3 regions of the Pantoea sp. AS142 genome follow, and region 1 is predicted to be linked to each of the others. Evidence: predicted binding sites of a transcription regulator. Region 1 holds the regulator's gene; each other region holds the start of a gene.

Region 1 (5,744 bases):
CGCAATGTGCGCAGCATAAACCCCGCGTGGTGCTTTTTCATGGATTGGAGGGCAGTTTTCACAGCCCTTATATTCATGGTCTGATGGCGATCTGCCGCGCACGCGGCTGGCTGGCAGTGGTGATGCATTTTCGTGGCTGCAGCGGTGAACCTAACCGGCTGAACCGCATCTATCACTCTGGCGAAACCGAAGATGCCCGCTTTTTCCTGCACTGGCTGCACACCCGCTGGGGCCGCGTGCCCACCGCCGCCGTCGGTTTCTCGCTGGGCGGCAATATGCTGGGCTGTCTGCTGGGCCAGCAGGGCGCAACCGCCGAAGTCGATGCCGGCGTCATTGTCTCAGCACCACTGCTGCTGGAGCCCTGTAGCGTTAAACTGGAACGTGGCTTCTCACGTTTCTATCAATACTATTTGCTGGCGCAGCTAAAGAAAAATGCCCGCCGCAAACTGCACGCCTGGCCGGATACGCTGCCGATTAATCTGGCGCAGCTGAAAGCGCTACGGCGCCTGCGCGATTTTGATGATGCGATTACCGCCCGCGCCCACGGTTTTGTGGATGCGACAGATTACTATCACCGTGCCAGCGCCATGCCCTGGCTGAAACACGCAGAGAAACCGCTGCTGATCATCCACGCCAAAGATGATCCTTTTATGAGTGATGAGGTGATCCCGCACAGTAGCCAATTATCTGCCACTATTACCTATCAACTGACGCCCCATGGCGGCCATGTTGGTTTTGTCGGCGGGACGTTACGCCAGCCAGAAATGTGGCTGGAACAGCGCATTCCCCAGTGGATCGCCCCTTTTTTGGATAACTGATCTCGTGATTATTCCCTGGCAACAGGTCTCACCTGAGACCCTTGAAAATCTGATTGAAACCTTTGTGCTGCGCGAAGGCACGGACTATGGTGAGCAGGAGCGCAGCCTGCTGGATAAGGTAGCCGATGTGCGACGTCAGCTGGAAAGCGGTGAAGTGGTACTGGTGTGGTCGGAGCTGCACGAATCGGTCAATATCATGCCGCGCAAAGAATTTCGTGGCTGATGCACCCAACACCATTTCATGATAACAATGCCTGTCACCCGACCTCACAGGGAGCTTTTCTATGTCTGCACGTCATCCTATTATCGCGGTGACCGGTTCCAGCGGCGCAGGAACCACCACCACCAGCCTCGCGTTTCGTAAAATCTTTCAGCAACTCGACCTCAATGCAGCGGAGCTGGAAGGTGACAGCTTTCACCGCTTTACCCGCCCTGAAATGGATATGGCGATTCGTAAGGCGCGCGATTTAGGACGTCATGTCAGTTACTTCGGCCCCGAAGCCAATGATTTTGGCCTGCTGGAACAGAGCTTTAGAGAGTATGGTCACAGCGGACAGGGACAGGCGCGTAAATATCTGCACACCTACGATGAAGCGGTACCGTGGAATCAGGTGCCCGGCACCTTTACACCGTGGCAGCCGCTGCCGCAGGACACTGATATTCTCTTCTATGAAGGACTACATGGCGGCGTAGTGACGGCGCAGCATAACGTGGCGGAACAGGTTGATCTGCTGGTCGGCGTGGTGCCGATTGTTAACCTGGAGTGGATTCAGAAGCTGGTGCGGGACACCGGTGAACGCGGTCATTCACGTGAAGCGGTGATGGATTCAGTGGTGCGATCGATGGAAGATTATATCAACTTCATTACCCCACAGTTTTCACGCACCCATATCAACTTTCAGCGCGTCCCAACCGTGGATACCTCGAATCCGTTCGCCGCCCGTGCCATTCCGTCACTGGATGAGAGCTTTGTGGTGATTCACTTTCAGGCGGTGGAAGATATCGACTTCCCCTATCTGCTGGCAATGTTGCAGGGTTCGTTTATCTCGCACATTAATACGCTGGTGGTGCCGGGCGGCAAAATGGGTCTGGCGATGGAGTTGATTATGGGGCCGCTGGTGAAGCGGCTGATGGAAGGTAAACGCATTGAATAAAAGGTCAGAAAGGACCTCATCAGACTAATGCCAATGCCAATGCAGGGTGAGTCTTACAGCAGCGAAAAAGCTTAACACGTGGGGAACCGGGTCTGAGCAGGAAAGCGTCCTGCGCCAGGGGACAAAAACGCCGGGAGCGTTTTTGAACAACGCAAAGCGTTGGCCCGGCTACGGGCGCACCTCAGGGATGAGGTGCGTAATCGCGCGGACCGGAGCGGCCAGGGATTGGCTTAAGCGACGTTTCGATCTGACCCGGTTCACTGCGCAGGCACGGTCTTAAGACTACACGAATCCGTTTTTGCCATTGCCCCTAAAAAGCCCCTCCGACTATTACAGTTCGATCACTTCATAGCTGTGGGTAAGGGTGACGCCTTTACCCAGCATGATGGCAACAGAGCAATACTTTTCAGCAGAAAGATCCACTGCGCGTGAGACCGCTTTATCCTGGAGCGTTTTGCCACTCACAATAAAATGCAGGTTGATGTGCGTAAAGATTCGCGGCGTCTCTTCACGACGTTCTGAGGTCAGTTTTACTTCACAATCAGCCACATCGTTGCGGCCTTTTTGCAGAATTGATACTACGTCAATCGCGCTGCATCCACCCGCCGCCATCAGCACCATCTCCATTGGGCTGGGCGCTTTATCACCCGAATTTCCATCCATCAGTATCTGATGGCCGGATGAGGATTCTCCGAGAAATGTCAACCCTTCTACCCATTTCACTCTTGCCTGCATGATTTTTGCTCCGGAATACGCTGTTTTGTCGCCAGCGTACGCTTTCGCCAGGTAAACAGCAATCCAGAGAAATCCGCCTGTAGCTGAAGCGAGACAACAGAAGACAGTCGACAAAAGCTGTGCTACAAACAGTGCTGAAAATATTTTTCGTCACCCGATGGCGAAGCCGGGAAGAATGATGCGCACTGCGCCTGATGCGGCCCGAATGATTTCCTGAAATGGAAACGCTTAAAGCTTTCACCGCCTGACAGGGAAAACTGCCCCCTGTATTTTGGGCACGATTACAACAGAGGATAATAGCGAATGGTTCTCGGCAAACCGCAAACAGACCCTACACTCGAATGGTTCCTGTCCCATTGCCATATTCACAAGTATCCATCCAAAAGTACGCTGATTCATCAAGGTGAAAAAGCAGAAACGCTCTACTACATCGTGAAAGGTTCCGTCGCGGTTCTGATTAAAGATGAAGAAGGCAAAGAGATGATTCTTTCTTACCTGAATCAGGGCGATTTTATTGGTGAGCTTGGCCTGTTCGAAGAAGGCCAGGAGCGCAGCGCCTGGGTACGTGCGAAAAGCGCGTGTGAAGTGGCGGAGATTTCTTACAAAAAATTCCGTCAACTGATCCAGGTTAACCCCGATATCCTGATGCGACTCTCATCGCAGATGGCGCGTCGCCTTCAGGTGACGTCTGAAAAAGTAGGTAACCTCGCTTTCCTCGACGTGACCGGACGCATTGCACAGACCCTGCTTAACCTGGCGAAGCAGCCAGATGCCATGACGCATCCCGACGGCATGCAAATTAAAATCACTCGTCAGGAAATTGGTCAGATTGTTGGTTGTTCACGTGAAACCGTGGGCCGTATTTTGAAGATGCTTGAAGATCAGAACCTGATTTCCGCACACGGCAAAACCATCGTCGTTTACGGCACCCGCTAATTCCTGTCACCCACGGCGTGATGGCAACATCACGCCGTTATTGTTTGTGTTGAGCCGATGTGGCGTCGAATTATTTACCATCCTGAAGTTAACTATGCCTTGCGGCAAACGCTGGTGCTTTGTCTGCCTGTGGCGCTGGGCTGGCTGGCTGGCGACCTGCAAAAAGGTCTGCTGTTCTCGTTAGTGCCCGCCTGCTGCAATATCGCCGGGCTGGATACGCCGCATAAACGCTTCTTTAAACGTCTGATTGTTGGCGGCAGCTTGTTTGCCCTCGGCAGCTTTCTGATTCAGTGGCTCACCCTGCATGCTATTCCCCTGCCGCTGATCCTGTTCGCCATGCCATTGTTGCTCGGCGTCACCGGGGAGATCAGCCCGCTGCATGGTCGCCTGCTGCCCGGCACCCTTATCGCCGCCATCTTTACCCTGAGCCTGATTGGCCGCATGCCAATCTATGTTCCCCCATTGCTCTATATCGGCGGCACGTTATGGTATGGGCTGTTTAACTGGTTCTGGTTCTGGCTGTGGAAAGAGCAGCCGATGCGCGAAAGCCTGAGCCTGATCTACCGTGAACTGGCTAACTATTGTGACGCCAAATATACCCTGCTGACGCAGCTGACCGATCCGGAAAAGGCGCTACCGCCGCTGCTGGCTCGCCAGCAGAAAGTGGTCGACCTCATCACCACCTGTTATCAGCAGATGCATATGCTGTCGGCAAGCCGCGATCACAGTCATAAACGGCTGACGCGCGCCTTTCAGGTGGCGCTGGATTTGCAGGAGCATATCTCAGTCAGCCTCCATCGGCCGGAAGAGGTGCAGAAGCTGGTCGAGCAGAGCCATGCCGAAGCGGTGATCCGCTGGAATGCCAAAACTATCTCGGCCCGACTGCGGGTGCTGGCGGATAACATTCTCTATCACCAGTTACCCGATCGCTTTGCGATGGATAAACAGCTCGGCGCGCTGGAGAAGATCACCCATCAGCATCCCGACAATCCGGTGGGTAACTTCTGCCTCTACCACTTCAACCGTATCGCGCGGGTGCTGCGCACGCAGAAACCGCTTTATCAGCGCGATCTGATGGCCGACCGTCAGCGCCGACTGCCGCTGTTACCGGCGCTGCGCAGTTACCTCTCGTTTCGCTCGTCGGCACTGCGCACGGCGGGTCGCTTTGCGGTGATGTTGATGCTGGGCAGCGCGCTGGCGCTGTTCTTCAACATCCCCAAACCCTACTGGATCCTGATGACCATTATGTTCGTCAGCCAGAACGGCTATAGCGCCACCCGTGTCCGCATTCAGCACCGGGCGCTGGGCACCTTTGCGGGGCTGGTGATCGCGGCCGCCACGCTACGCCTGGCGGTGCCGGAATCGCTGGTGCTGCTGACCATGCTGGCGATAACGTTCATCAGCTATCGCTTCACCCGCCAGTTCTATGGCTGGTCGATGATTGGCTTTACGGTTACGGCGGTTTACTCGCTGCAATTGCTGTCGCTGAATGGTGCGCAGTTTCTGCTGCCGCGACTGATGGATACGCTGATGGGCTGTCTGATTGCCTTTGGCGGGATGCTGTGGCTGTGGCCACAGTGGCAGAGCGGATTATTGCGGCAGAACGCCCATGACGCGCTGGAGACCTATCAGGATGCGCTGCGGCTGTTGCTGGGCGACGAACAGTCGCCAGGGAAACTCGCCTATCAGCGCGTGCAGGTTAATCAGGCCCATAATGCGCTGTTTAACTCACTGAATCAGGCGATGCAGGAACCCGCGTTTAACGCCCAGTATCTTAAAGATATGCGGCTCTGGGTCACCCACAGTCAGTTTATCGTCGAGCATATCAATGCGATGACGATTCTGGCACGTGAGCACACCATGCTCACGGCCTCGCTGGCTGAGCGTTACCTGCAATCCTGTGAAATCGCACTGCAGCGGTGCCAGCAGCGGCTGGAATATGATGGTGCAAGCTCCCAGGTCAATCTACTGGATGAGCTGGAGAACATCAGTGAGGGGCCGGTTACGGTGGTGGAACAGCATGTGCGGCGCATTCTCGATCATCTGAGCGTAATGCATACCATTTCATCGCTGGCGTGGAGCCAGCGACCCCAACATGGCC
Region 2 (5,744 bases), on a different contig from region 1:
ATGGCTCGCCAGGCGACAGCCGCTGTCATGGTGAGCATGGACGATACTGCAGTGTTCGTTACTGTTGTAGGTCAAAAAAAATCTAAACCAGGTCAGGACTTCTTTCCGCTGACTGTGAACTATCAGGAGCGTACTTACGCTGCTGGTCGTATCCCAGGCAGCTTCTTCCGTCGTGAAGGCCGTCCAAGCGAAGGCGAAACCCTGATTTCACGTCTGATTGACCGCCCAATTCGTCCGCTGTTCCCGGAAGGTTTTGTTAACGAAGTTCAGGTTATAGCCACCGTTGTCTCTGTGAACCCCCAGGTTCATCCGGACATCGTGGCAATGATCGGTGCCTCTGCAGCACTGGCACTTTCTGGTCTGCCGTTCAATGGCCCAATTGGCTCTGCACGTGTTGGTTTCATCAACGATCAATATGTTCTGAATCCAACCGCAGATGAGCTGAAACAGTCTCGTCTGGATCTGGTGGTTGCAGGTACACAGAATGCCGTTCTGATGGTTGAATCTGAAGCTGAGATCCTGTCAGAAGAGCAGATGCTGGGCGCCGTGGTCTTCGGTCATGATCAGCAGCAGATCGTCATCGAAAACATCAATGCTCTGGTTGCTGAAGCAGGCAAACCACGCTGGGACTGGCAGCCAGAAGCGGCCAATACCGCACTGATTTCTCGCGTTGCTGTCCTGGCAGAGGCGCGCATCAGCGATGCTTACCGCATCACTGATAAGCAGGAGCGTTACACGCAGGTTGGCGTCATCAAAGACGAAACCATCGCTGCGCTGCTGGCTGAAGATGAAACACTGGATAGCGCAGAAATCGGCGACATCGTGCATAGTCTTGAAAAGAATGTTGTTCGTACTCGTATCCTGAATGGCGAGCCACGTATCGATGGTCGTGAAAAAGATATGATCCGTGGTCTGGACGTGCGTACCGGCGTATTGCCGCGTACGCACGGTTCTTCACTGTTCACTCGTGGTGAGACGCAGGCGCTGGTAACTGCAACGTTGGGTACGACCCGCGATGCACAGAACCTGGATGAGCTGATGGGCGAACGTACCGACAGCTTCCTGTTCCATTACAATTTCCCTCCCTACTCTGTCGGCGAAACAGGCATGGTAGGTTCGCCGAAGCGGCGTGAGATTGGTCATGGTCGTTTGGCTAAGCGCGGCGTGTTAGCTGTAATGCCTAAAGCAGAAGATTTCCCTTACACCGTTCGTGTTGTCTCTGAAATCACCGAATCTAACGGCTCTTCTTCAATGGCCTCGGTTTGTGGTGCCTCACTGGCTCTTATGGATGCAGGTGTGCCAATCAAAGCCGCCGTAGCCGGTATCGCAATGGGTCTGGTGAAAGAAGATGAGAAGTTTGTTGTTCTGTCTGACATTCTGGGCGATGAGGATCACCTGGGCGACATGGACTTCAAAGTAGCCGGTAGCCGTGAAGGAATCACCGCGCTGCAGATGGACATCAAAATCGAAGGCATCACGCGTGAAATTATGCAGGAAGCCCTGAACCAGGCCAAGGGTGCGCGTCTGCACATTCTGGGTGTTATGGAACAGGCTATTAGCACGCCGCGTACTGAGATTTCTGAATTCGCTCCGCGCATTTACACCATCAAAATCAGCTCTGACAAGATCAAAGATGTGATCGGTAAAGGCGGCTCAGTGATTCGTGCACTGACCGAAGAAACCGGCACTACGATTGAAATTGAAGATGACGGCACCGTGAAAATCGCAGCGACCGATGGTCTGAAAGCGAAAGAAGCGATTCGTCGTATCGAAGAGATTACCGCAGAGATCGAAGTGGGTCGCGTTTACAGTGGTAAAGTAACCCGTATCGTAGACTTCGGCGCCTTCGTCGCAATCGGCGGTGGTAAAGAAGGTCTGGTTCACATTTCACAAATCGCTGATAAGCGGGTTGAGAAAGTGACTGACTATCTGCAGATGGGGCAGGAAGTACCGGTTAAGGTGATGGAAGTTGATCGCCAGGGCCGCGTACGTCTGAGCATCAAAGAAGCGACAGAATCTAAGCCGCAGACTGAAGAAGCTGCAGCGGTGACCACGCCTGACGCTGAATAAGTCGTTGCTGATTTGCCCCTTTTTGCCTGGCAGAGAGGGGCGTTTGTATCATCGCGAGGGCGGGAATCCTTGTGCACAGCAGGCGGATGACAGGATGGTTATCCCAATGTTTGTATTCGGGAGTGGGAAATGAAGCCTTTTCTGCGCTGGTGTTTTGTTGCGACAGCTTTGACGCTGGCAGGATGCAGCAACTCCAATTGGCGTAAGAACGACGTTCTTGCAGTGCCTTTACAGCCCACACTGCAGCAGGAAGTGATACTGGCGCGTATGGAACAAATTCTTGCCAGTCGCGCTCTCACCGATGATGAACGCGCACAGCTATTATATGAGCGCGGAGTGTTGTATGATAGTTTAGGTCTGCGGGCATTAGCGCGGAACGATTTTTCGCAAGCGCTGTCTATAAGACCTGATATGCCCGAAGTGTTTAACTACTTAGGCATATATTTAACGCAGGCGGGCAACTTTGATGCCGCCTATGAAGCGTTCGATTCTGTACTTGAGCTTGATCCAACTTACAACTATGCGCATTTAAACCGTGGTATCGCCCTCTATTACGGCGGTCGATACAAGTTAGCGCAAGATGATCTGCTGGCGTTTTATCAAGACGATCCTAACGATCCTTTCCGCAGTCTGTGGCTCTATCTCGTTGAACGTGAGATGGATGCCGACAAGGCAAAAGTCGCGCTTCAACAGCGTCACGACAAAGCGGTCAGAGACCAATGGGGATGGAATATTGTCGAGTTCTACCTTGGAGATATCAACGAGAAATCGTTGATGGAAAGTCTCAAGGCGGACGCAACGGATAACACCTCGCTCGCTGAACATCTCAGTGAAACCAACTTCTATTTAGGTAAGTACTACCTAAGTCTGGGGGAGAAGGACGACGCGAAAGCGTTGTTCAAACTGGCGGTGGCTAACAACGTTAATAACTTTGTTGAACACCGATACGCATTGTTGGAACTGGCGCAACTCGGCCAGGCACAAGACGATCTATCAGAATCTGACCAGCAATAGCTGACGAACTTAATTTGCCTGTAAAACCTGTTAAGTCATCATCTTAAAGGATGAAGGCTTTTCTGTTCGTCAAAACTTCTAATTTGAGCCGGTTCACACTTTTTGATGAAAATGACTGAAAGTTTTCACGACGAGTTATGTAGACTGGCCGCCGCAATCTAAGAGGCACGTGTACTACATGACTGATATTCAAACCACTTTTGCTGACCTTGGCCTTAACGCCGACATCCTTGAATCACTGAATGGCATGGGCTACGTAAAGCCATCCCCAATCCAGGCAGAGTGTATTCCTCACCTGCTGGCGGGCCGTGACGTGTTAGGCATGGCGCAGACCGGGAGTGGTAAAACTGCGGCGTTCTCTCTGCCGCTGTTAAATAACATCGACCCTACTGTTAAAGCACCACAAATCCTGGTGCTGGCACCCACCCGCGAACTGGCGGTACAGGTTGCTGAAGCAGTTACCGAATTCGCTAAACATATGCGTGGCCTGAACGTAGTTGCCCTGTACGGTGGCCAGCGTTATGACGTACAACTGCGCGCACTGCGTCAGGGACCACAGGTTGTTGTAGGTACCCCTGGTCGTCTGCTTGACCACCTGAAACGTGGCACGTTAGACCTTTCTAACCTGCGCGGCCTGGTGCTGGATGAAGCCGATGAAATGCTGCGTATGGGCTTCATCGAAGACGTTGAAACTATCATGGCGCAAATTCCAGCCGGTCATCAGACTGCGCTGTTCTCTGCAACCATGCCGGAAGCGATTCGTCGTATCACCAAGCGCTTTATGAAAGATCCACAGGAAGTGCGTATTCAGTCAAGCATGACGACGCGTCCTGACATCAGCCAGAGCTACTGGACCGCTTATGGTCGTAAAACAGACGCACTGGTTCGCTTTCTGGAAGCAGAAGACTTTGATGCTGCCATCATCTTTGTGCGTACTAAAAATGCAACCATGGAAGTGGCAGAAGCGCTGGAGCGTAGTGGTTACAACAGCGCAGCGCTGAACGGTGATATGAACCAGGCACTGCGTGAGCAGACGCTGGAGCGCCTGAAAGATGGTCGTCTCGACATCCTGATTGCAACCGACGTTGCGGCCCGCGGCCTGGACGTTGAGCGTATCAGCCTGGTTGTAAACTACGACATCCCAATGGATGCAGAATCTTACGTTCACCGTATCGGCCGTACCGGTCGTGCCGGTCGTGCTGGCCGTGCGCTGCTGTTCGTTGAGAACCGCGAGCGTCGTCTGCTGCGCAACATCGAACGTACGATGAAGCTGACCATTCCTGAAGTTGAACTCCCCAATGCAGAACTGCTGGGTGAGCGTCGTCTGGCCAAGTTTGCTGCGAAAGTTCAGCAGCAGCTGGAAAGCAGCGATTTGGATCAATACCGTGCTCTGCTGGCTAAAATGCAGCCAGAAGACGAAATGGATTTGGAAACTCTGGCAGCCGCACTGCTGAAGATGGCACAGGGCGAACGTCCTCTGATTCTGCCACCGGAAGCACCACGTCCGGCACGTCGTGAATACCGCGATCGTGACGAGCGTGATGGCCGTCGTGACAGCCGTGAAGCGCGTGGCGATTCTCGTGGTCCGCGTGAAAACCGCGAAAGCCGTGATGGCGATCGTCCACGTCGCGAACGTCGTGACGTTGGCGAAATGCAGCTGTACCGCATCGAAGTAGGCCGCGATGATGGTGTTGAAGTTCGTCACATTGTTGGTGCTATCGCTAACGAAGGCGATATCAGCAGCCGTTATATCGGTAACATCAAGCTGTTCGGTAACCACTCGACTATCGAGTTGCCTAAAGGTATGCCAGGCGATGTGCTTCAGCACTTTACCCGTACGCGTATTCTGAACAAACCGATGAATATGCAGCTGCTGGGTGATGCACAGCCAAACGAAGGCCGTGGTGATCGTCGTCCAGCCGGTGCTGGCGGTGAACGTCGCAGCGGTCCGGGTGCAGCCAACCGTGAAGGTGGTCGTCGCTTCTCTTCTGAGCGCCGTGAAGGTGGTCGTGAAGGCGGTGGACGCAGCTTTAACCGTGAAGGTAGCCGTGGTCCACGTCGTGAAGATGGCGCAGCCGCCGCTCCACGTCGTCGTGATGCATAACGACTTGACGTCGTAATAAAAAGGGAAGCCACTGGCTTCCCTTTTTTATGCCTGTCAGGCACCGCCGCTCATCATGACGCATTCGACGCTGATCCGGTCAGATTCTTCAGGCGCCAGAAATAGCGCAACCTGAGCCACATCCTCCGGCAGACCTAAACGCCCGAGCGGCGTGGTAGCCAGCAGTTGTGCCTTGAGCTACGGGCTCATCCTCATCACAGCCAGTAATCCCTCGGTCAGGATCGTCCCCCGCGCTGAAGCGTTAATCCGGATGTTACTGGCACCCAGTTCGCGCGCCAATCTCTGGGTCAGGGTATCCACCACGTCTTTGGTCGCCGCCCAGAGTACGGAACCAGGCTTGCTGTTTTTTACTGTTCAGGGCGCTAAGGTTAATCATAGTGCCGCCGTGCGCGGGGCAGTGACGAATCGCCTGCGGACAGACCATCAGCGCGCCAATCAGGCTAACGTTAATTTGCTGCTGCACCTCCTCCTGCGTCAGCGCCGGTGGCGCAGGCAAGGTGCTGCTATGTATGGCCGGGGTGATCTGCGGGTGATGCTG
Region 3 (5,744 bases), on a different contig from region 1:
CCAGGCTCCGTTCGGGTCAACCGTAATGCGGGCTTCGGGAAAGCGCTGCTTCAGCGCCGCCGCCGTGGCAATCTCCTGTTCGCCCGGCAGCACCCCCCCTTTGAGCTTGAAATCTTTAAAGCCATATTTATCCGCAGCCGCCTCAGCCAGCCGCACCACAGCATCGCTGGTCAGCGCTTCCTGATGACGAAGGTGATACCAGTCGTGACTGGCTTGCTCACCACAGAGATAGGGCAAATTGGTTTTGCAGCGGTCGCCAAGATAGAACAGATAGCCCAGCACCGTGACTTCATCACGCTGTTTACCTGGCCCCAACAGTTCAGCCACCGGCACGCCCAGGCATTGTCCCAGCAGGTCGAGCAGTGCCGCTTCCAGTGCGGCTACAGCATTGACCCGCAGCTCAAAAGTCCAGGCCCCGTTACCAAACGTCGTGAAATCAGCCGACTGGTTCCCCTTGTGCACCTGCTGCACCAGACGATTCATTCGGGCAATCTGCTGCCCTTTAACCTGAGGAATCGCCGCCACCAGCGTCTGATAAATGGTGTCGCCGCCGGGTGCTTCACCAACACCGGTGTGACCGGCGCTATCGGTGAGCACCACAATGTTGCGGGTAAAACAGGCGTTGTGCGCACCGCCAATATTGAGCAGCATGCTGTCGTAACCGGCGACCGGGATAACCTGCATCTCAGTAATCACCGGCGAACTTTGCGTATTCATGATGCGTCCTTACCGGGCCAGGATTTTAGTTCGACACGTTTAATATCCCCCGCAATCACCAGGAAGCTGAATGCGGCGACAAAGGCATGAAGACCGACATAGACCAGCGCACCTTCAAAAGATCCGCTGGTGGCAATGATGTAACCGATGGCGATAGGGGTCACGATGCCGGAAAGATTACCAAACATGTTGAACAGACCGCCGCTCAGACCGCTGATCTCTTTCGGTGCGGTATCCGCCATCACCGCCCAACCCAACGCACCGATTCCTTTACCAAAGAATGCCAGTGCCATGAAGAACACCACCACCCATTCGGTATCGGTGTAGTTGCACATCACCATTGAGATGGAAAGCAGCATGCCGAGTACGATTGGCGTTTTACGCGCGATATTCAGTGAGCCAGTTTTACGCATCAGCCAGTCAGAGATCACCCCGCCCAGTACGCCGCCAAGGAAGCCGCACACCGCCGGAATCGAAGCTATAAAACCCGCTTTAAGGATCGACATGCCGCGTGCCTGCACCAGATAGACCGGGAACCAGGTGATAAAAAAGTAGGTTAAGGCATTGACACAATATTGACCGAGGTAGATACCCAACATCATGCGTGAGGTCAGCAGCTGTTTGATCTGGAAACACTTCTCGCTCCAGCTCACTTTGCGGCTATCTTTCTTGACATCCATGTTGGTCAACGCGCCGCCTTGCTCCATATACTCCAGTTCAGCTTTATTCACGCCAGGGTGATCGGTGGGATCGTGGATCACTTTCAGCCAGATGAAGCTGAGGATGATGCCCAGGCCGCCCATGAACCAGAATACGTGCGCCCAGCCCACTTCAGAGACCAGCCAGCCCATGATGGGTGCAAAAATCACGGTGGCGAAGTATTGCGCGGAGTTGAAGATCGCCACCGCCGTGCCGCGCTCCTGCGCCGGGAACCAGGCGGCTACAATCCGGCTGTTGCCAGGGAAGGAAGGCGCTTCAGCCAGCCCCACCAGGAAGCGCAGGATAAACAGCGACATGATGATGCCGAAGCCGCTGAACAGATCGACGAAGCCCTGCAGCAGCGTAAACAGCGACCAGGTAAAGATGCTCCAGAAATAGACGCGTTTAGAGCCGAAACGGTCGAGCAGCCAGCCGCCCGGAATCTGCCCGATAACATACGCCCATGAGAAAGCAGAGAAGATATAGCCCAGTCCGACCGAATCGAGGCCGATATCTTTGGACATCGCCGAACCGGCAATCGAAATGGTGGCGCGGTCACCGTAGTTGAATGAGGTGACGATAAATAACATCACCACAATCCAGTAACGGGCATTGGTGCGTTTCTGCACCGCTTCCGCGGTCTGGCTGAAACTATTCATGATGCACTCCTGAAATATAGCGTGAGCTACATTCGCTCTGACTGCATACACATCGCGTTGGGTATCAGAGAGAAGTTGGGTTAACACGGCGATCTTTTTGTTTTGGCAAACTTTTATTTATCCATCCGGCAGCTGGCCGCCGCGGCCGGTAATGCACCTTTGCCGCCGCTGCGGATGAGTAATACGTCGTGACAGATAACCTGACTTTGGGCTAACGGAATTCAGTATAAGAACAGCCTGTGGCGATCACATTGGCGCTTCGCCCTGGAATTACCGATGCGCTGAACTTATTATCTGGCGGATGCACAAAACCCTGCGGGATGGCTCACGAAAGTGGTAAATACCTTTGCGAATTCCGCCTCAGTTAACACTTTCCCCCGCTGTTTGTGAGGATCTTCACTTGTTTTTGGATAATCGACCCAAAACAGCAAGGTGAATTGTCTTAATGGTGGTCATTTGCACAATGCGCGACTCGCCCTGCCTCCCTATACTGAAGCTGGCAAACACTATGCATGTGACAGATCAGATCATGACAGCGTGCCGCACAAGTACGGTACGACAGACAGGAAGGTGAGCGATGAACCCTAAATCAGATGAACAACCGCTCTATATCAAAGTCCATGAGCACGACAATGTGGCAATTGTGGTCAATAGCCTGGGTCTGCCAGCCGGTACGCAGTTTGCAGATGGTCTGACACTCACTGAACATGTGCCGCAGGGCCACAAAGTGGCGCTGCGCGCGATTAACCAGGGTGCTGAGATCGTGCGTTATGGCGAAGTGATTGGCTTTGCGCTGCGGGATATTGCCCGGGGCAGCTGGATTGATGAGTCTCTGGTGGCGCTACCCGAGGCGCCTCCGCTGTCGAGCCTGCCGTTAGCCACTCAGGTTCCCCCTGATTTGCCGCCGCTGGAGGGCTATACCTTTGAAGGTTACCGCAATGCGGATGGCAGCGTGGGCACGCGTAACCTGCTTGGCATCACCACCAGCGTCCACTGCGTGGCGGGAGTGGTAGATCATGTCGTACAGATCATTGAACGGGATTTACTGCCACGCTATCCGAATGTGGATGGCGTGGTCGCCCTGAATCATCTCTATGGTTGTGGCGTGGCGATCAATGCACCCGCTGCGGTGGTGCCGATTCGCACCATTCACAACCTGGCACTGAATGCGAATTTTGGTGGCGAAGTGATGATCGTCAGCCTCGGCTGTGAAAAGTTACAGCCGGAGCGCCTGCTGACCGGCTCGCCTGACGTGCAGGCGATTTCACTGGACGACCATGACATCGTGCGTTTGCAGGATGAGAAACTGGTGGGCTTTGGTGCGATGGTGAATGAGATTCTGCAGGTGGCGGAGCGTCATCTCCAGCGGCTGAATCGGCGTCAGCGCGAAACCTGCTCCGCTGCAGAACTGATTGTCGGCATGCAGTGTGGTGGCAGTGATGCGTTCTCTGGCGTGACGGCGAATCCGGCGGTGGGCTTCGCGTCCGATCTGCTGGTGCGCTGTGGTGCCACCGTAATGTTCTCTGAAGTGACTGAAGTGCGTGATGCGATTCACCTGCTGACGCCGCGGGTGATTAATCAGGAAGTCGGTAAGCGCTTACTTGAGGAGATGGCCTGGTACGACAACTACCTCGACCAGGGCCAGACCGATCGCAGCGCGAATCCATCGCCGGGCAATAAAAAAGGTGGGCTGGCGAACGTGGTGGAAAAAGCGCTGGGGTCGATCGCAAAATCGGGGCGCAGCGCCATTGTTGAAGTGCTCTCTCCCGGCCAGCGCCCCACGCGACGTGGATTGATCTACGCCGCGACACCCGCCAGCGATTTTGTCTGCGGTACACAGCAACTGGCATCGGGTATCACCCTGCAGGTATTCACCACCGGTCGCGGTACGCCTTACGGTCTGGCAGCCATTCCGGTGATCAAGATGGCGACGCGTAATGCGCTGGCAGAGCGCTGGTACGATCTGATGGACATCAATGCCGGGACGATTGCGACCGGTGAAGAGAGTATTGAGCAGGTGGGCTGGCGGCTGTTTGAGTTGATTCTGGATATCGCCAGTGGCAGGAAGCAGACCTGGTCCGATCGCTGGGGCATCCGTAATCAACTGGCGGTGTTTAACCCGGCACCGGTTACCTGACAGCGCCGTGCGCACACGCCAGGCTTATCCTTATGCTGCTAAAGCAGAGATAAGCCTGGCGTCGCTATCAAAGCTGCGCGCCCCAGGCTTCAACCCACGGAGAGGTCACTGCTTCCGGCTCAGGATTTTCAGTGGCATCAACCAGTAACACCTCACCAATCCGCTGCGCGCCCTGCTCCTGCAGCAGCGCATCGAAAGCTTTACCCGCGCCACAAAAATGGTCGTAACTGCTGTCACCCAGCGCAATCACGCCGTAACGCAATGCGGGCTGATGACCGAGCTTATCTTTAACCGCATGGAACAAACCAGAAATTGTGTCGGGAAAATCGCCCTGCCCGGTGGTTGAGGTGATGATTAACGCCACGTCGCTGGCAGCGTTCTGCCAGTCCGCCAGCGTCGGATCGTCAAACACGGTGACGCTGTGACCCTGCTGCTGCAGTAACGGCTCCGCTTCTTCTGCTACCAGCAGCGCATTGCCATATACCGTACCCACAAAAATGCCAATCTTTGCCATCTGCTTTCTCCCTTATTCTGAAACGTTATCCTGTCCTGGCGCTGCGTCAAACTCAACCCGCGGCACCTCTGGAATGCGATCCTGCCAGCCAAACTGGTTCATCAGATTCTGCCAGACGCTATCCAGTCCCGCGCGTAACAGCAAAGGTTCACCGGTCACCGGATGGGTCAGTGCCAGGCTGCTGGCATGTAGCATCAGGCGATTAGCGCCAAAGTGTTCGGCGGCGCCCCGGTTCTGGCGCAGATCACCGTGCGCCGAATCGCCAATAATCGGATGACGCAGGTGCGACATATGACGACGCAGCTGATGCTTGCGACCGGTTTTAGGGGCCATTTCAACCAGGCTGTAACGCGAAGTGGGATAGCGGCCAATGCCGACCGGCATCTCGACCGTCGCCAGTGACTGATAATCGGTGACGGCGGGCTGTGCGGTGCGCGCTTCAGTGGCGTGCTTGTCAGCAATTTTATCCCGCTCTTCGACCAGCGGGTAATCGAGCGTTCCGCCGCTTTCCAGCCACCCGCGTACCACAGCGTGGTAGGTTTTCTGCATCTGATGCTGTTCGAACTGCAGAGAAAGCAGATGTCCGACTTCACTGGAAAGCCCCATCAGCAGTACGCCTGAGGTAGGTTTGTCCAGACGATGCGCAGTAAACACATGCTGTCCAATCTGATCGCGAACGGTCTGCATGACAAACACCGTTTCATGCCGATCCAGCCAGCTACGATGAACCAGCCAGCCGCTGGGCTTGTTGACGGCAACCAGCCACTCATCCTGATAGAGTATCTCCAGCATCAGTGGGCTGCATCCTTGATCAACGCATCAAGCTGACGCAGGGTCAGCAGCAGCGGTGCAATGCCGGGCTGGTCAGGCACCAGCGCCATCTCGTAGTACGGTGCAACGGCAAAGTTTTGCGGTAACGGATGATGAGCAGCAATCAGGGCATGCATCCGGGGGACTAAGACCCACTGGAGCCACTGCAGCGGCTCAAGCGTATCCAGGCAAAAGGGTTCACGGCTAT

Evidence for each region. The regulator CRP, encoded in region 1, controls carbon source genes, mostly activating them, when cyclic AMP is high. The targets are predictions, from matches to a motif close to ATGTGANNNNNNTCACAT.
Region 2: a site for CRP is predicted at 3,166-3,183, ahead of yrbN (protein YrbN). Genes of this name have one in related genera too.
Region 3: a site for CRP is predicted at 2,460-2,477, ahead of garD (galactarate dehydratase). Genes of this name have one in related genera too.

Annotation. Positions count from the first base shown of each region.
Region 1 covers NZ_JBBCMO010000006.1:198,104-203,847, reverse strand. Annotated here, with positions in the region: gene WFO64_RS13285 (hydrolase) at 1-818, shown strand, start outside; gene WFO64_RS13280 (YheU family protein) at 823-1,041, shown strand; gene WFO64_RS13275 (phosphoribulokinase) at 1,103-1,972, shown strand; gene WFO64_RS13270 (OsmC family protein) at 2,303-2,707, opposite strand; gene crp (cAMP-activated global transcriptional regulator CRP) at 3,011-3,643, shown strand; gene WFO64_RS13260 (YccS/YhfK family putative transporter) at 3,701-5,744, shown strand, end outside.
Region 2 covers NZ_JBBCMO010000004.1:95,215-100,958, reverse strand. Annotated here, with positions in the region: gene pnp (polyribonucleotide nucleotidyltransferase) at 1-2,070, shown strand, start outside; gene nlpI (lipoprotein NlpI) at 2,200-3,084, shown strand; gene yrbN (protein YrbN) at 3,190-3,246, shown strand; gene WFO64_RS09890 (DEAD/DEAH family ATP-dependent RNA helicase) at 3,263-5,188, shown strand; gene WFO64_RS09885 (hypothetical protein) at 5,243-5,326, opposite strand; gene WFO64_RS09880 (hypothetical protein) at 5,460-5,744, opposite strand, start outside; gene WFO64_RS09875 (AraC family transcriptional regulator N-terminal domain-containing protein) at 5,739-5,744, shown strand, end outside.
Region 3 covers NZ_JBBCMO010000005.1:241,325-247,068, reverse strand. Annotated here, with positions in the region: gene WFO64_RS12095 (enolase C-terminal domain-like protein) at 1-717, opposite strand, end outside; gene WFO64_RS12090 (MFS transporter) at 714-2,075, opposite strand; gene garD (galactarate dehydratase) at 2,653-4,212, shown strand; gene WFO64_RS12080 (flavodoxin) at 4,280-4,726, opposite strand; gene truC (tRNA pseudouridine(65) synthase TruC) at 4,739-5,518, opposite strand; gene WFO64_RS12070 (YqcC family protein) at 5,518-5,744, opposite strand, start outside.